Regions from separate parts of the Brevibacillus sp. FSL K6-0770 genome, predicted to be linked through region 1. Evidence: a T-box and tRNA genes for the amino acid it is inferred to sense, from the RefSeq annotation. Region 1 holds a T-box; the other holds one or more tRNA genes.

What was found. The T-box of region 1 lies ahead of trpS (tryptophan--tRNA ligase). A T-box ahead of a tRNA ligase gene usually reads a tRNA of that ligase, here a tRNA-Trp.
Region 2: it has a tRNA-Trp gene. The T-box ahead of trpS (tryptophan--tRNA ligase) is inferred to sense a tRNA for this amino acid. The anticodon was not compared.

The regions. Positions count from the first base shown of each region.
Region 1 is NZ_JBBOBQ010000001.1:1,254,874-1,262,925, forward strand. It holds gene NST23_RS06345 (dihydroorotase) at 1-383, shown strand, start outside; gene NST23_RS06350 (MmgE/PrpD family protein) at 386-1,741, shown strand; gene NST23_RS06355 (Zn-dependent hydrolase) at 1,749-2,954, shown strand; gene NST23_RS06360 (DUF3311 domain-containing protein) at 3,069-3,272, shown strand; gene NST23_RS06365 (sodium:solute symporter family protein) at 3,269-4,741, shown strand; gene trpS (tryptophan--tRNA ligase) at 4,813-5,796, opposite strand; T-box leader at 5,864-6,128, opposite strand; gene NST23_RS06375 (TetR/AcrR family transcriptional regulator) at 6,262-6,852, shown strand; gene NST23_RS06380 (HXXEE domain-containing protein) at 6,865-7,401, shown strand; gene NST23_RS06385 (ArsR family transcriptional regulator) at 7,474-8,052, shown strand, end outside.
Region 2 is NZ_JBBOBQ010000001.1:1,035,041-1,043,092, forward strand. It holds rRNA gene NST23_RS05285 (23S ribosomal RNA) at 1-491, shown strand, start outside; tRNA gene NST23_RS05290 (tRNA-Asn) at 545-620, shown strand; tRNA gene NST23_RS05295 (tRNA-Ser) at 624-716, shown strand; tRNA gene NST23_RS05300 (tRNA-Glu) at 721-794, shown strand; tRNA gene NST23_RS05305 (tRNA-Val) at 845-920, shown strand; tRNA gene NST23_RS05310 (tRNA-Met) at 998-1,074, shown strand; tRNA gene NST23_RS05315 (tRNA-Asp) at 1,111-1,187, shown strand; tRNA gene NST23_RS05320 (tRNA-Phe) at 1,224-1,299, shown strand; tRNA gene NST23_RS05325 (tRNA-Trp) at 1,305-1,378, shown strand; tRNA gene NST23_RS05330 (tRNA-His) at 1,404-1,479, shown strand; tRNA gene NST23_RS05335 (tRNA-Gln) at 1,509-1,583, shown strand; tRNA gene NST23_RS05340 (tRNA-Gly) at 1,591-1,666, shown strand; tRNA gene NST23_RS05345 (tRNA-Cys) at 1,688-1,761, shown strand; tRNA gene NST23_RS05350 (tRNA-Leu) at 1,770-1,851, shown strand; gene NST23_RS05355 (helix-turn-helix transcriptional regulator) at 2,107-2,934, shown strand; gene NST23_RS05360 (ABC transporter ATP-binding protein) at 3,110-4,855, shown strand; gene NST23_RS05365 (helix-turn-helix domain-containing protein) at 5,118-5,963, shown strand; gene NST23_RS05370 (ABC transporter substrate-binding protein) at 6,034-7,023, shown strand; gene NST23_RS05375 (NAD(P)/FAD-dependent oxidoreductase) at 7,082-8,052, shown strand, end outside.

The DNA.
Region 1 (8,052 bases):
GCGTGGAGATCATGACGCCGCTGATGTTTGCTGCGACGGTAGCAAAAGGCACGATGACCCCTGTCCAGTTCGCCAAAGTAATGGCGCAGCATCCGGCAGAAGTGTTCCAGATTCCGGGCAAAGGGAAAATCGCCGTAGGCTACGATGCCGATTTTGCCGTGATTGATCCTGACCAGACATGGGTAATTGACGAGACTCGCTTCCGCTCTCATTCGAAAATGTCGCCGTTCCACGGCCAGGAAGTGAAGGGCAAAGTCATTCAGACGATTGTGCGCGGAACGACTGTGTACGACGGCGAAGAGGTCACTGTCGAGCCGGGCTTCGGTTCGTTTGTTCCCGGTTCCGCTTACAAGGGAGCGGCTGTTGGGGGGCGCAACCATTGAGCATGGAGCGATTTACAGACATGTTGAGCGAACTGCTCGACTTGCGGCCGGAAGACATCCCTGCCGAGACGATCGAGCGGGCTACGTGGATGATTGCGGATACGCTGTTTGCTGCCTGCTACGGCTTCGCTTCGCCAGAGCTGAGCGCTTATTTGGAAAACGTGGCTTTTGCCGAGCGGGACGAGCTGCACGCCGTTCCCGTATTTGGAACCGGATTGTATACGACGAGTGCGCAGGCAGCGATGCTGTACGGCACCGCGATCGTAACGAATGAGCTGGATGAGGGCAACCAGTTTGCAAAAGGGCATCCTGCGGCGCACATGCTCGCGCCTGCCCTGATTACCGCCCTGGAGCACAAGGCGTCAGGCGCAGAACTGATCCGTGCCTTTGCCATTGGCTATGAAGTAGCAGCGCGTCTGGCTTATGCGAGCAACATGAATGACGACATGCACCCGCACGGAACGTGGGGAATTGTCGGGGGAGCGGTTGCCAGCGGCCTTTTGCAAAAAAAGTCCAGGCAGCAAATCATCGAGGCGGCGCTGCTCGCTGCCTCGCTCCCGCTGGCAACGTCTTGGGAAGCAGCCGTCACGGGGATGACGGTTCGCAATCTGTATGCCGGGATCGGCAGTTTTCTGGCGTTGCAGGCGTGGGAGTTCCAGGCGGCCGGTTTTGCAAGCAGCGAGCATGTCGTCGACCATCTGTGGGGAACGATTTTGTCCAAAGGCATCCGGTACGAGCTGTTCCAGACGGATTTGTGGGCACCGCCCTTGTTGAACAAAAATTACTTCAAGCTATACCCGTCTTGCCGTTTTTCCCATTCCGCAATCGATGCCCTGCTTGCTCTCCAGCAAGAAATGGAGCTGCAAGCAGCGCAGATCGACTTCGTGCAAGTAGAGACGTACGGTTTGGCGGCCCGCCTAGACGATCCAGATCCGGCGAACGCTTTGGCGGCGAAGTTTTCCATCCCGTTTTTGCTCTCCGTGCTCATCCACGGCCATTCGCTGTACGATTGCTTCTCTGGGGCCCTGTTCCAAGACCGTTCTGTCCGCGAGCTGGCAAAAAAAATACGCGTGACGGAAAGTGCGGAAATGACGGCGCTGCTGCCAGCCAAGCGTGCGGCGAGAGTGACGGTTGCGACGCGCGAAGGCACAACGAAAAGCGTCTACGTCGATGCGGCATCGGGGGGATTCGATCAGCCGTTTCCAACGGAATTGCTGCGCGACAAATTTACCAGCATGCTCGGACGATGGAAGGCGGATGTATCCAGCAAGATGATCGCAGAAGCCTTGCTGCTACCAGAGCGAACGTCCGTCGGCGAATGGCTGGAGCGGATCGAAAGTTGGTCAGTGGAAGGATGAAGACAACATGACACGAATGCGCATCAACCTCGAACGGTTGAAAAACAACTTGATGGAAGTGGGCGCGGTTGCCAATGCAGGAACAGCAGGCTATACCCGGCTGGCCTACTCCGCCGAGGAAAAAAGGGCGCTTGCCTGGCTGCAAGAAAAGATGTCCGCACTGAAGCTGACGGTAAACGAAGACAGCTTGGGAAACGTGACTGGTCGGTGGGGAGCTGCGGGAGTACCCGCCATTGTGTTTGGCTCCCACCTCGATACGGTGCCAAACGGCGGATTGTACGACGGAGCGCTCGGCGTCATCGTCGGACTGGAATGTATCCAGACATTGCAGGAAGCAGGCAGCCTGCCGGAAGTGCCGCTAGAACTGGTTGGTTTTGTAGGCGAGGAAGCCAATCTTCTCGGAGGCACATTTGGCAGCAGAGCAGTCGCAGGATCAATCGAACAGTCGGAAGATTTTGACAAAAAACTGCGTCAGTTGAACTTTACATGGTGCGACGTTGCAGGCGCCAAGCGCAGTAAAGACGACTACCATTGCTATCTGGAACTGCACATTGAGCAGGGCGCCCTTTTGGAAACCAATCAAAAGCGAATCGGCATTGTGACAGCCATTGCGGGAATCCTGAGACTAGCCGTGAAAGTTAAGGGGCGGGCCAGCCACTCCGGCACGACACCGATGCATCTGCGCCATGACGCCTTGCTTGATGCGGCGCGCTTGATCCAGGAGGTCAACAGGCTCGCTGTCGCAGCGAACAGCGATATTGTGGCAACGGTTGGCGAAATAGCTATTTCGCCCAATCTGGCAAACGTCGTGCCAGGCGAAGCCGATCTCAACATTGAAATTCGCGGCAGCAACTGGGAGGAAATGAAGGGGATTGAGGAGCAGATTCGGAACTGGTCGCAAGCCAATATCGCGGCCCGGATCGAGGTGGACGTGGAAAAGCGGCCAAATGCGCTCTCGCCGCGGATTCAGGCGAACATAGAGGCAGCGTGCCAGCAACTAGGCGAGTCTTACCAGTACATGTTCAGCGGGGCCAATCACGATGCCAACTCGCTGACGGCTGTTACCGACGTCGGCATGATTTTCGTTCCCAGCAAGGACGGGGTTAGCCATCATCCGGATGAGTTTACGTCTTGGGAAGACATTGAGGCTGGAGCCAATGTCATGCTGGAAACACTGCATTTGTTGATGAAAACATACGGACAGGCCCAATAAAAACAGTCACAGAGCAGGCGAACGGAGCGCTGGCCATTTTTACCGGAACGGCTGTAAACGACCGGACCGGGCGGCTGGTCTCCTGTTGCCTGCCACGAAAAGGGGGCTACATCGATGAAAGTGTATTATTTGCTCGGCTTGCTGCCGTTTCTGGCAATTCTTGTCGGCACAGGATTTGTCAACCGAATGGAACCATTCGTTTTCGGACTTCCTTTCCTGCTGTTCTGGTTCTTTTTCTGGACGATTATGTCCTCTGTCATCATGTGGATCATTTTCAAGCTCGATCCGATTAACAAACAAGAGGAGGAAACCGAATGAACAGCGCGATGTGGATCATCTTCGGGGCGTTACTCGTCAGTCTGTTGCTGGGCATCATGGCCCGCAGGGGAAAAGACATGAGCATGGAGCAATGGGCGATTGGCGGCAGGGGATTCGGCAGTATTTTCGTGTTCCTGCTGTTGGCGGGTGAGACGTACTCGATTTTTACCCTGCTCGGCACGAGCGGTCTGGCTTATTCCAAAGGCGCAGTCGGCTTTTATCTGATCGCTTTCACGACTTTGGGCGCGATTACGTCCTACTGGCTGTTGCCCCCGATCTGGCGGTTCGCGAAGAAACACAACCTCGTGTCCCAATCCGAATTTTTTGCCGTCAAATACAACAGTCCCGTGTTGGGCGTGTTTGTGACGATTGTCGGCGTAGTCGCCCTTGTCCCTTATATTGTTCTGTTGTTCAAGTCGATGGGTATACTGGTGTCCGCCACTTCGTACGGAGCGATTTCTCCTACCGTAGCGATCTGGATCGGGATGATCGCCTTGGTCGTTTACGTCATGATTTCCGGCATCCACGGTTCTGCCTGGACTTCCACGGTGAAAGACTTTCTGATTTTCTTTGTCATCCTGTTCCTCGGTATTTACTTGCCCGTGCATTACCATGGCAGTTTTCAACATATGTTTGAAACGGTCAGTGCGGCCAAGGAAGGGATTTTGACCTTGCCGGACAAAGGCATGAGTCTCTCCTGGTTCATCTCCACCGTAGCGATCAGCGCTTTCGGCTACTTCATGTGGCCGCATAACGCACCGACGATTTTCGCAGCCAAAAATGCGCGGACATTCCGCACCAACGCCATTTTGCTTCCGCTCTATGCGATCATGATTTTGTTCGTCTACTTTGTCGGCTTTACCGCCATCGTTCAAGTGCCTGGACTTACGGGGCCAGACGGCGATTACGCGCTTTTGCGCCTGTCGATGAAGACGTTTGATCCGTGGTTTGTGGGCATCATCGGTGCTACAGGCTTGTTGGCTACCCTCGTGCCCGGCTCCATGATGCTGATGTCTGCGGCTACGATGCTGACGAAGAATGTATACGGTTACATGTTTCCCAAGGCCGAAGGGGCCAACTCTGCCTTGATTGCCAAAAGCTTCGTGATCGTCCTGTCCCTCGTGTGCACGATGATGGCTTTGGGCGAGAACAACACGCTTGCCACTTTGTACCTCACCTCGTTCAGTTTGGTGACCCAATTGGCTCCGGCCCTGTATTGCAGCTTGATGAAGCGTAACCAGATTACGAAGCAAGGGGCGTTCCTGGGCATTTTCTTCGGGGTAGGAATCGTCTTGTACATGACGTTCACCAAAACGACCATGGCCATGCTGTTCGCGGGCTTCCCCCAGTGGATTCAGGATTTGAACAACGGGGTTTTCGCTCTCGTGGTCAACATATTCGTCATGGTTGCTGTCAGCTTCGTTACCAAAAAGGCGGCCGATGCGAAGCAAGTAACGCAGTATTCGTAGTCGCCTTTGCCAAAAGAAAACGGGTCGGGAGATATATCCCGGCCCGTTTTTTGCGTGGTTCTTGCTGTCGGTCAGCGAGCCATGCCCATCGCTGTTTCGACTTTGTGCAGCATCTCGTTGGCAGCATCATTGGCTTTTTTGGCTCCGGCAGAGAGAATGTCATCCAGCTCGGAGGAGTGGAATAGCTGCTCGTAGCGCTCCTGGATCGGACGCAATGTTTCCACCACGACTTCGGCCAGGTCGGTCTTGAAAGCGCCGTAGCCTTTGCCGTCGTACATCGCTTCGATCTCTTGCAGCGATTTGCCGGAGCAGAGCGAGTAGATGGTCATCAGGTTGGAGACAGCTGGCTTTTCTGTCTTGTCATAGCGCACAGCGCTGTCGGAATCGGTCTGCGCACGCTTGATTTTTTTCGTGATCGTAGCCGGGTCATCCAGCATGGAGATGAAGCCGCCCTGGTTCGGATCGGATTTGCTCATCTTTTTCGTGCCATCGGCGAGCGACATGATGCGTGCGCCCGTTTCCGGCAGGCGAACTTCCGGGATGGTGAAAATTTCTCCGTAACGGTTGTTGAAGCGGGTTGCCAGGTCGCGCGTCAGCTCCAGGTGTTGCTTCTGGTCTTCGCCGACTGGAACGAGGTCTGTGCCGTACAGGAGAATGTCTGCCGCCATCAGCGGAGGATACGCCAGCAGTCCGGCAGGGATCGACTCGCCGCGTCCGTCCGATTTGTCCTTGAATTGGGTCATGCGCTCCAGCTCGCCGAGGTACGCCGTGCAAAGCATGATCCAGCCGAGCTTGGCGTGGGCCGGAACTTCCGATTGGATGAACAAGGTCATTTTGTTCGGATCGAGGCCGACTGCCAGGTAGAGGGCTGCGAGACGACGAATGTTTTCGCGCAAAACAGCTGGCTCTTGCGGCACAGTGATCGCATGCTGATCGACGATGCAGTAATAGCAGTTGAACTGGTCCTGCAACGGAACAAAATGCTTCATGGCGCCCAGATAGTTGCCGAGGGTCAAGATGCCGCTGGGCTGAATACCGGAAAAAATGGTTTTCATGATAGATGCTGCTCCTTTCCAAATGGGGAAATAAATGATGGAAATACAAAAAGGTCCATCCGCCCTGGACAGGGACGAATGAACCGTGGTGCCACCCTTGTTATTTTGCACAGGAAACAATCATGCGCAAAATCGCTTTGTTCCGTACCGTTTTGATACGGTGTCCTTTGTAACGTACGGACGTAACGCCAAAGCCTACTGCCGCTGCGAACAAGCCGGGTTCGGTTTGGAGCTCGGAAGCCCATTCATCATTCCCTCAACACTGATTCGCACCAACCATCAGCTCTCTGTCGTCTCGAAAAATGACTACTCTTCTTCCTCATTGCCATTAAAAAGATACCCTTTGAGCAATCATTTTACGCAGTGCCAATCAAAAAAGCAAGAGGGGATTGACAAAATAAGCCAAAAAATGTAAAAGTAACTCATGAGTTATATAACTGTTGAGTTACTTTTGGGGGTGGGGAGATGGAGGAGAGCAAATTGCCAAAAGGCGAGCAAAGCCGTGGCCGACTGCTTGCGGCGGCAGCTTCTGAATTTGCGGCGAAAGGGTTTCATCGCGCGCGGGTGAGCGACATCGTCAAGGCGGCGGGGCTGACGCAAGCTTCTTTTTACCAGTATTTCGAGAGCAAGGAAGGGCTGTACCAGCAGCTTATGGACGAATTTTTTTCCCGGCTGTGGGAGCTTGCTGACGGAGGGAGCAAGGTAACGGCGTTGGGCAAAGCAGACGTCTTCGACCAGGTGCGCGAAAATCTCGTCGCTCTGTTTGGGTTCTTTCAGGAGCGGCCCGAATTGACGCAGATTGTCCTGTATCAGGCGGAAGCAGGAGAGGAGCTGCACCGCAAGCTGGCAGCGATGGTAAGCGCCAACTTGCGGCAAAATCAGGCTGCCGGACACGTCCGCGCCGCTTTGTCGCCTGAAGTGGCCGCAGAAGCGATGGTCGCCGTATGCTACCGGCTGACGGCCCGCTTTTTGCTGACCGGGGAAAAGCCGCCCGAGCAGCTCGCCGACGAAGCCGTATGCTTTTTGGCGCACGGAATTTTGCAGGAAAAGCGATGAGGAGGATGGCGCATGGGTGAGTTGACGCATCTCATTTGGCTGTTGCTGGTTGTGTTTGTCTTTCACGATCTGGAGGAAATCATCATGGTCGAAAGCTGGCTCCGGGTGAAGCGGGAGCAGATCATGCAAAAGGTTCCCCGCGGCCTGCAAAAATGGCTGGAGCCGTCTCTGTCCATGAGTACCGCACAGTTTGCCGTGGCAGTCGCGTGCATTTTCGCTGTCCTCTCTGCTGCGGTCGTGCTTGCGGCTGCCACACTGCCACAGGGAACTTATTTGCCGTTGTTCCTGGTCTGCCTGCACGTCATGTTTCTGCATGTCTTCACCCATCTCGGGCATACAATTGCGCTGCGCACGTACACACCTGGCGTGGCAACTGCCGTGATTTTGGTTCTGCCCTACAGCGTGTACACGTATGTCCACTTGTTCGAAGCGGGTCTGGTCACATGGTCGCTCGTCTGGAGCACGCTGCCTTACTGTTTGCTGGTCGTGCCCATTTTGTACGCGGCGCACCGGATCGGGCAGGCAGCAGGCAGTCTGGTCGCCCGTTAACGGAAGGCGGTGGCTGTTTGCCGGCGCAAATTTTTGCTATTCTAGGAAAAAAGCGTGAAAGAGGGACGAGTATTGAGGCTGCGACTAGGCGTGATCGGCGCGGATGATTCGCTTGCGATCATCGAATCGGCTGTGCAGGAGTTTCCCGAGATTGAATGCTTGCCGATTGTGTATTGGAGAGAAGAAGACATTCCGGATTTGCTGCTGCCGCACCTGGACGAGGTGGACATGTGGCTTTTTTCCGGCCAGGTTCCGCATGCGATGGCGAGCCAGACGGGCAAAATCCAGGTGCCGACAGCCTATGTGCCGCACATTGGCGCGAGCTTGTACCGAACGTTGCTGCATTTGTCCCACCAGCTCGGGATTCGCGTAGACGAGGTGAGCTTCGACACGTTCACTGCGGAAGAGCTGGGACACTTTTTGCAGGAAGCGGGCATAGCAGAAGGCTTTCGCTGGCTCAAACATTACGAGGGCGCGATTTTGGCCAGTGAGCTGGCGGATTTTCACGAAAAGCTATGGCAGGAAGGCAAGACAAAGGCAGCGGTCACTTGCCTGCGAACGGCTGAGCTGGAGCTTTTGCGCCGCGGTGTCCCGGTACATCGCGTCGTGCCGACAAAAGCGGGGGTGCTGTCTGTCATCCACATGCTTTTG
Region 2 (8,052 bases), 220 kb from region 1:
GGAAGGGCCATCGCTCAACGGATAAAAGCTACCCTGGGGATAACAGGCTTATCTCCCCCAAGAGTCCACATCGACGGGGAGGTTTGGCACCTCGATGTCGGCTCATCGCATCCTGGGGCTGAAGTAGGTCCCAAGGGTTGGGCTGTTCGCCCATTAAAGCGGTACGCGAGCTGGGTTCAGAACGTCGTGAGACAGTTCGGTCCCTATCTGTCGCGGGCGTAGGAAGTTTGAGGAGAGCTGTCCTTAGTACGAGAGGACCGGGATGGACGCACCGCTGGTGCACCAGTTGTCACGCCAGTGGCACAGCTGGGTAGCTATGTGCGGACGGGATAAGCGCTGAAAGCATCTAAGCGTGAAGCCCCCTCCAAGATGAGACTTCCCACAGCGCAAGCTGGTAAGACCCCTCATAGACGATGAGGTTGATAGGTTCGGTGTGGAAGCGCGGTAACGCGTGGAGCTGACGAATACTAATCGGTCGAGGACTTATCCACACACTCTTAGCAATCATGCGTATTCAGTTTTGAAGGAATAAATCCTTCAACGTTCCTCGGTAGCTCAGTTGGTAGAGCAATCGGCTGTTAACCGATCGGTCGGCGGTTCGAGTCCGTCCCGAGGAGCCATATGGATGGATGTCCGAGCGGCCGAAGGAGCACGATTGGAAATCGTGTAGGCGGGGTTGACCCGTCTCGTGGGTTCAAATCCCACTCCATCCGCCATCTTGGCCCGTTGGTGAAGCGGTTTAACACAGCAGCCTTTCACGCTGTCATACAGGGGTTCGAATCCCCTACGGGTCACCTATGAATCCCAACTATTTGTTGGGTCCCTGACAAAAGTCGGGGAGTATGGAGGCTTAGCTCAGCTGGGAGAGCATCTGCCTTACAAGCAGAGGGTCGGCGGTTCGATCCCGTCAGCCTCCACCATTTAATATTTAGAAGAATAGTCAGCAAAAAAGCGCTGCACGATGCGGCAACGCTGACAATTGCTTCTATAAAATCGTCGCGGGATGGAGCAGCTCGGTAGCTCGTCGGGCTCATAACCCGAAGGTCGCAGGTTCAAATCCTGCTCCCGCAACCAAATTTTCCTTAACGGGAATTGGCTGCAACCAAATATGGAGCTGTGGTGAAGTTGGAGTTCACGCCGGTCTGTCACACCGGAGGTCGCGGGTTCGAGTCCCGTCAGCTCCGCCATTTCTTGACAAAAAGAATGGCGTATGCAATAATTATGGCTCGGTAGCTCAGTCGGTAGAGCAGAGGACTGAAAATCCTCGTGTCGGCGGTTCGATTCCGTCCCGAGCCACCATGTGTAGGGGCATAGTTTAACGGTAGAACGAAGGTCTCCAAAACCTTTGGTGTGGGTTCGATTCCTACTGCCCCTGCCATTTTTAAAAAGCAATAGTGAATATGGCGGTCGTGGCGAAGGGGTTAACGCACCGGATTGTGGCTCCGGCACTCGTGGGTTCAAGTCCCATCGATCGCCCCATATGATTTTCAAAGTTGGGGATTACTTATTGGGGTATAGCCAAGCGGTAAGGCAACGGACTTTGACTCCGTCATTCCTAGGTTCAAATCCTAGTACCCCAGCCATTTATATGCGGACGTAGCTCAATTGGTAGAGCGTCGCCTTGCCAAGGCGAAGGTCGCGGGTTCGAGACCCGTCGTCCGCTCCATTTTTCATCAACTCTATACGTGGAGGCATAGCCAAGGGGTAAGGCACGGGTCTGCAAAACCCTTATCCCCGGTTCAAATCCGGGTGCCTCCTCCAACTTAATTGCCGGTGTGGCGGAATGGCAGACGCGCGCGACTCAAAATCGTGAGGGAAACCGTGGGGGTTCAAGTCCCTTCACCGGCACCATCTATGTAATCAAGCTCTAAGGAAGCACTTCCTTAGGGTTTTTTGTTATGGATAAGCTTGATTCAGAAAAAGAGATCAACTAACGGAGGAGGCTACACTTTGCATATCCTCAATAATTGAAAATGATTATCATTATCTATTATAATATACGAGAACTGAAATTTTCACAAGGGGTAAATTTAAAAATGTGCTAGGCAGGATGCTACTGAATAAAGGCGGGCCTCCTCAGCCTCATTTATAGCAGGTGGGTTGGAAATGGATAAAAGAGAAGTTGGACGGTTAATCGATTACTATGCAAAAGAGTCGATGACGATCATGAGTGTGTCACTGGAAGAGCGCCAGCCGGGTATGAAGTATTTTGGCGGGCGGACAGGCTTGCACTCCGGTTTTATTTTTCCGCTATCTGGGAACGCAAAGATGTGGTTTGACGGTATGGAATACGACATGGAGCCAGGAATGGTCGTGCATGCCGGCCCGAATATGCGATTGGATCGCAAGGTGATCGGAGACAAGAAGTGGTCATATATTCTCGTGCTTTATCAGGTTGATCATCAGAAAACAGCAGACCAGTACAACTTTGCTGAGAAGCATTACATGCTGCGCCTCGTTGAGCAGAGTGTGCCATTGCAGGAAAAGCTCAGACATTTGGAACGATTTTGGAGCAGCCCGGGAGACTTGTACAAGCTGCGTGTCAAAGAGCTGTGGTACGGAATCCTCAACGAGTTGTTTGCGCTTGTCCAGCACAGTGAAAAAGACGAAGGACGCCTGCTTTTGGAACGGTTGCTTGATTACATTCATGATCATTACATGGAGAATCTGAGTATCAATCGGCTTGCTGAGCTGCACCAGATCAATGTCAACAGACTGGCTTATTTGTTTCAAAAGCATTTGAAAATCAGTCCAGGCGAGTATTTGAACAGGTACAGACTCAACCAGGCGAAAAATTTACTGAATATATTTCAAAATCAGATGAGCATCAAGGAAGTTGCACAAAGGACGGGTTTTGCTGATCCACTGTATTTCAGCAAGCGCTTCAAAAAATATACGGGGCTATCTCCGAGCGAGTTTCAGCGCGATTCATGAATATTCCATGCGCATTCATGAATGTGCCATTTTCTTTCAGTGGACTCGTTGCTATACTATGTGTGCGATTGATTATCATTATTAGCTTACAGTGACTTATCCCATCTGCCACTCGCATTGGCTTGCACAAGTGATAATCAAATAGCATGGAAATACCAAGGAGGGGGTACAGCTTTTGATTCGACGATTTTTCTCCTATTATCGACCATACAAATGGTTGTTCATGCTTGATTTTGGCTGCGCCATTATCGCCGGGCTTCTGGAGCTGGCGTTCCCGGTAGCCGTGAATGCCTTCATTGATGACCTGTTGCCAGGCGGCAAATGGGGACTGATTGTGTGGGCATCGCTCGGATTGCTTGCCCTGTACGTAGTGAATACCCTGTTGATGTACATCGTCAACTATTGGGGGCATATGCTGGGGATTAACATTGAGACGGATATGCGGCGAAAGTTGTTTGCACACATCCAGAAGCTCTCGTTCCGTTTCTTTGACAATTCGAAGACAGGGCACCTGATCGGACGCTTGACCAACGATATGAATATGATTGGCGAGATGGCGCACCACGGACCGGAAGATTTGTTTATCGCGATCATGACTCTTGTCGGTTCATTTGCGTTGATGCTGTCTATCAACTGGAAGCTTGCTGTGCTGACCTTTGTCGTCGTGCCAGTTATTATTTGGGTCGTCGTTCATTTCAACAAAAAGATGACGCAGGCAATTCATCAGCTTTTCCGTGACGTTGGAGACTTTAACGCCCGTATCGAGGACAGTGTAGGCGGCATTCGGGTCGTCAAGGCATTTTCCAACGAGGCGCATGAAGAAAAGCAGTTTGCCGTCAACAACGGACGTTTCCGCCTGACCAAGCTAAGCTCGTACAAACTGATTGCCAAAAACGGATCGATCAGCTATATGATGATGCGTTTTGTCACTTTGTTCGTCATGGTCTGCGGAACGTGGTTTGTCATTCAGCAAGAGCTTTCCTATGGAGAGTTTGTCGGATTTTTGCTGCTGACCAACGTGTTTTTCCGCCCGATCGAGAAAATCAATGCGATCGTGGAAAATTATCCGCAAGGCTTTGCCGGGTTCAAGCGCTATACGGAGCTATTGGATACAGAACCGGATGTAGCGGACGCCGCAGATGCAGTGGAAATGCAGCCATTCCAGCATGAAATCCGCTTTGATCGCGTTTCTTTTGGCTACGATGGCGAAAAAAGAGTGCTCAACGGCGTAAATCTGGTGATTCACAAAGGGGAAACCGTCGCATTCGTCGGCCCGTCTGGCGCGGGGAAAACGACTCTTTGCAGCTTAGTGCCGCGTTTTTACGAAGTCGAGGAAGGCTCCATTTCTGTCGATGGCATCGATATTCGTCAGGTGACACAAGAATCGTTGCGCAGACAAATCGGGATTGTGCAGCAGGATGTGTTCCTGTTTACAGGTACGATTCGCGAAAACATTTTGTACGGCAAGCTTGATGCGAGCGAAGAGGAAGTGTGGGAAGCAGCGCGCCGAGCGCGACTGGACGAATTTATTCGCGCTCAGGAGCAAGGAATGGACACTGTCATTGGCGAGCGGGGCGTGAAGCTGTCTGGGGGGCAAAAGCAGCGGCTGGCGATTGCCCGCATGTTCTTGAAAAACCCGCCGATTCTGATTTTGGACGAGGCCACTTCCGCACTGGATACGGAGACAGAGCTGGCGATTCAGCAATCGCTGTCCGAGCTGTCCAAAGGCCGCACGACACTGGTAATCGCCCACAGGCTGGCAACTATTAAAGATGCCGATCGGATTGTCGTGGTGACAGAGCAAGGCATCGTCGAGCAGGGACATCATCGGGATCTGGTCGACGCAGGCGGTGTATACAGCCGCTTGTACCAGGCACAGTTTGGGGTATTGAAAGACTTGGAAGTCGCGAGCCAACAGTAAAAGAGCAGCCGTGTCGTCTGAAACCGTGCTCGATGCGATTGTCTGTCAATGGGCAAGATCGAAGCGATGAAGCGGACACTTTTTACGGAATGGAAAAGAATGAAGTTGAAACCGATAATAAGATTGATTATCAATTTCAATAAAAGTATGATTAATTAGTGTGTCTTTAGCAGGATGAATGCGATTGCTTGTCCCAAAAAAGCGGAGTAGACGCGCACATTGAGCAGTAGCACTTGATTGCAAAAGGTGTGTGAAAGGAAAGATGGACATCAACAAGCTTGCCGAGCATTTTGCGCGTACCTCATTTCGAGTGGAGCAAGTATGTCGTTATGTGCGCGGGCCAGGGAAGAGCTGTGATGATTATACGGAGCCTTTTCCGGGATTTGTTTTTCCGCTGCGGGGCAAAGCCAATTTTGATTTCAGCGGCAAAGTGTACACGCTGACTCCGGGGAACGTGCTTCACGGTGGCGCGCGAATGCCGCTGAATCGAAGCGTCCTCGGCGATACGAAATGGGAATATTTACTCGTTTTATACCGGATCGTTGCACCGGAGCCGTCTGGCTTTTGCCTGCCGAACATGCATTTTCAGCTACACCCGGGGCAAAGCCCCCGCCTCCTGGAATTGCTGGAGCTATTGTGGCGCTCATCGAGAGAACCGGGCGGAATCCAGGCTTTTCAGACAGAAACGCTCTTCCGCTGCGTTCTGGAGGAACTGTTTGTCTGTGTCCGCAACCAAAGCAATGACGGAGAACAAGCGCTGTTTGAGCAAGTATCGAAGTACATACACGAACACTATATGGATGGGCTGAGCGTACGTGCTTTGGCTGAACTGAATGATATTAATGAAAACCGTTTGTTTTATGTGTTCAAAAAATACACGGGGTTGGGACCCGGCAAATATTTGATGGCCTACCGTCTCAATCGGGCGAAGGAGAGCCTGCTTGCGAATGACGCACCGATCGGCGAGGTGGCGAAAAGCGTGGGCTATGCCGATGCCTTGTACTTCAGCCGGATCTTCAAAAAGCAGGTGGGCCTCTCTCCAGCCGAATTTCGCGGAAGGTTCAGGAATAATCCATATGGATTTCAGGATGGCTCCATTCCTATCTAAAATGCGTTTTGCTACACTGACCGTAGTTTGATCGGTCAAGCAAAACTCACGTTATATCGGAGGAGACAGAATGAAAATACTCACAAGATTATTCGTATCGCTTGTCCTTTTGGCAGGTATTTTAGCGGGGTGCGCTGGAACGCCAGAGCCTGGCAATAATCAAGCAGGAGCAGGAACACCACCGGCAAAGGCGGATGAAGCCAAGCAAGAAACGGGCCAATGGCCGAGAACATACGTAGACGCACTTGGCCGCGAAATCGTGTTGGAAAAGAAACCAGAGAAAGTCGCGCTCTTATTCTTCCGTAACTTCGAGCATATGTTTTTGCTGGAGGAAACTCCTGTAGCCGCTACAGATTTGAATGTTCTGGATGATTGGGAGTCACTCGCTCCCTACAGATCGAGCAAAATCACAGATATCGGTTCCATGACGAGTCCGAACCTGGAAAAGCTGCTCGAAGTCGGGCCAGACCTGATTATTATGGTGTCCGGCCGCTATGGCAGCTATGGCGATAAATTGGAGAAGATCGCTCCGGTTATTACGGTAGACAGCAATGAAAACAACTGGCAGAAAGCTTTGCGGGAATACGGCAAAATCTTCGGCAAAGAGCAAAAGGCAGAAACAGAAATTACCCGGATCGAGACATTGATCGCGGATTCCAAAGAGCAATTGAAGAAATTCAGCGACAAGACGTTTGGTGTCATCATGCTGGGAGAAAAGCAATTTTGGGGCTTTACGACGCAATTTATTTTCAACAAGGAAACCGGCCTTGGCTTGCAGCCGCCAAGCAAATACGTCGACATGTCGTCCAAAGGGGAGCAGATTTCCCTGGAAGGATTGGCGGCGATGAACCCTGACTATATGTTCGTGTCTGATATCGGAGGCTCTTCGAAAAAATTGCAAGGCTATCTGAAAAATTTGGAAGGCGACTCCGCATGGAACTCGCTGAATGCAATCAAAAACGGACATATGTACGCGTTAGACAGTTCGATCGCAGCAGGCGGGCCGCTGGGAATCGAGTTGGGAGTCAAGACCATTGTGAAAAATATGCTGGCACAATAGAAAACGCTACTGCCTCTTTTGGCAGCGCAAGAAGTGCCAAAAAGGAGAGAAACGAACTATGAATCAAGCAGAATTGTTTGACGTTACGATTATCGGCGGAGGGCCAGCAGGACTTTTCGCTTCCTTTTACAGCGGCTTGCGGGAAATGAAAACAAAGGTCATTGAATATCAGCCAAGACTGGGCGGAAAAGTCCACGTCTATCCGGAAAAAATGATTTGGGATGTCGGCGGCCTGACGCCTACGCTGGGCGAAAAGCTGATCGAGCAGTTGATTCAGCAAGGCTTAACTTTCGATCCAACCGTCGTGTTGGGGCAAAAGGTGGAGCGGATTGCCCGGGATGAGAACGGCGTGTTCATCCTGCACACTTCGGCTGGGGAGCAGCATTATAGCAAAACCGTCATTTTGGCGATCGGCGGGGGAATTTTGGAGCCGCAACGGATCGACTTGGAAGGTGCGGAGAAATTCGAAGTATCCAACCTGAGCTATACCGTCAAATCATTGCGCCGCTTCAAGGACAAAACCGTGATCATTTCCGGGGGCGGCAACTCCGCAGTCGACTGGGCGAACGAGCTGGAGCCAATCGCTAAAAAAGTGTACCTGACCTATCGCAAAGAAGCGCTGTCCGGCCATGAGGCACAAGTGACGCAGTTGTTGAACAGCTCGGCAACATGCTTTTTCAACACGACGATTACCAAGCTGATCGCGTGCTCCAACCAGGAAAAAGTCGAGCGGGTGGAATTGACTAACCACTTGACCGGAGAAGTAGAGGAGCTGGCGATTGACGAAGTGATTATCAATCACGGCTATGAGCGCGACAGATCGCTTTTGCAAAACAGTCACGTGAATCTGGAAATGGCGAATGAATACTTCCTTGCCGGAACGACAACAGGCGCTACTTCCGAGCCGGGGATTTTTGCGGCGGGAGATGTGATTTCCTACGACGGAAAAGTGCATTTGATTGCCGGAGCTTTCCACGACGCAGCAAATGCGGTCAACCAGGCGAAGCTGTACATTCAGCCGGAAGCACA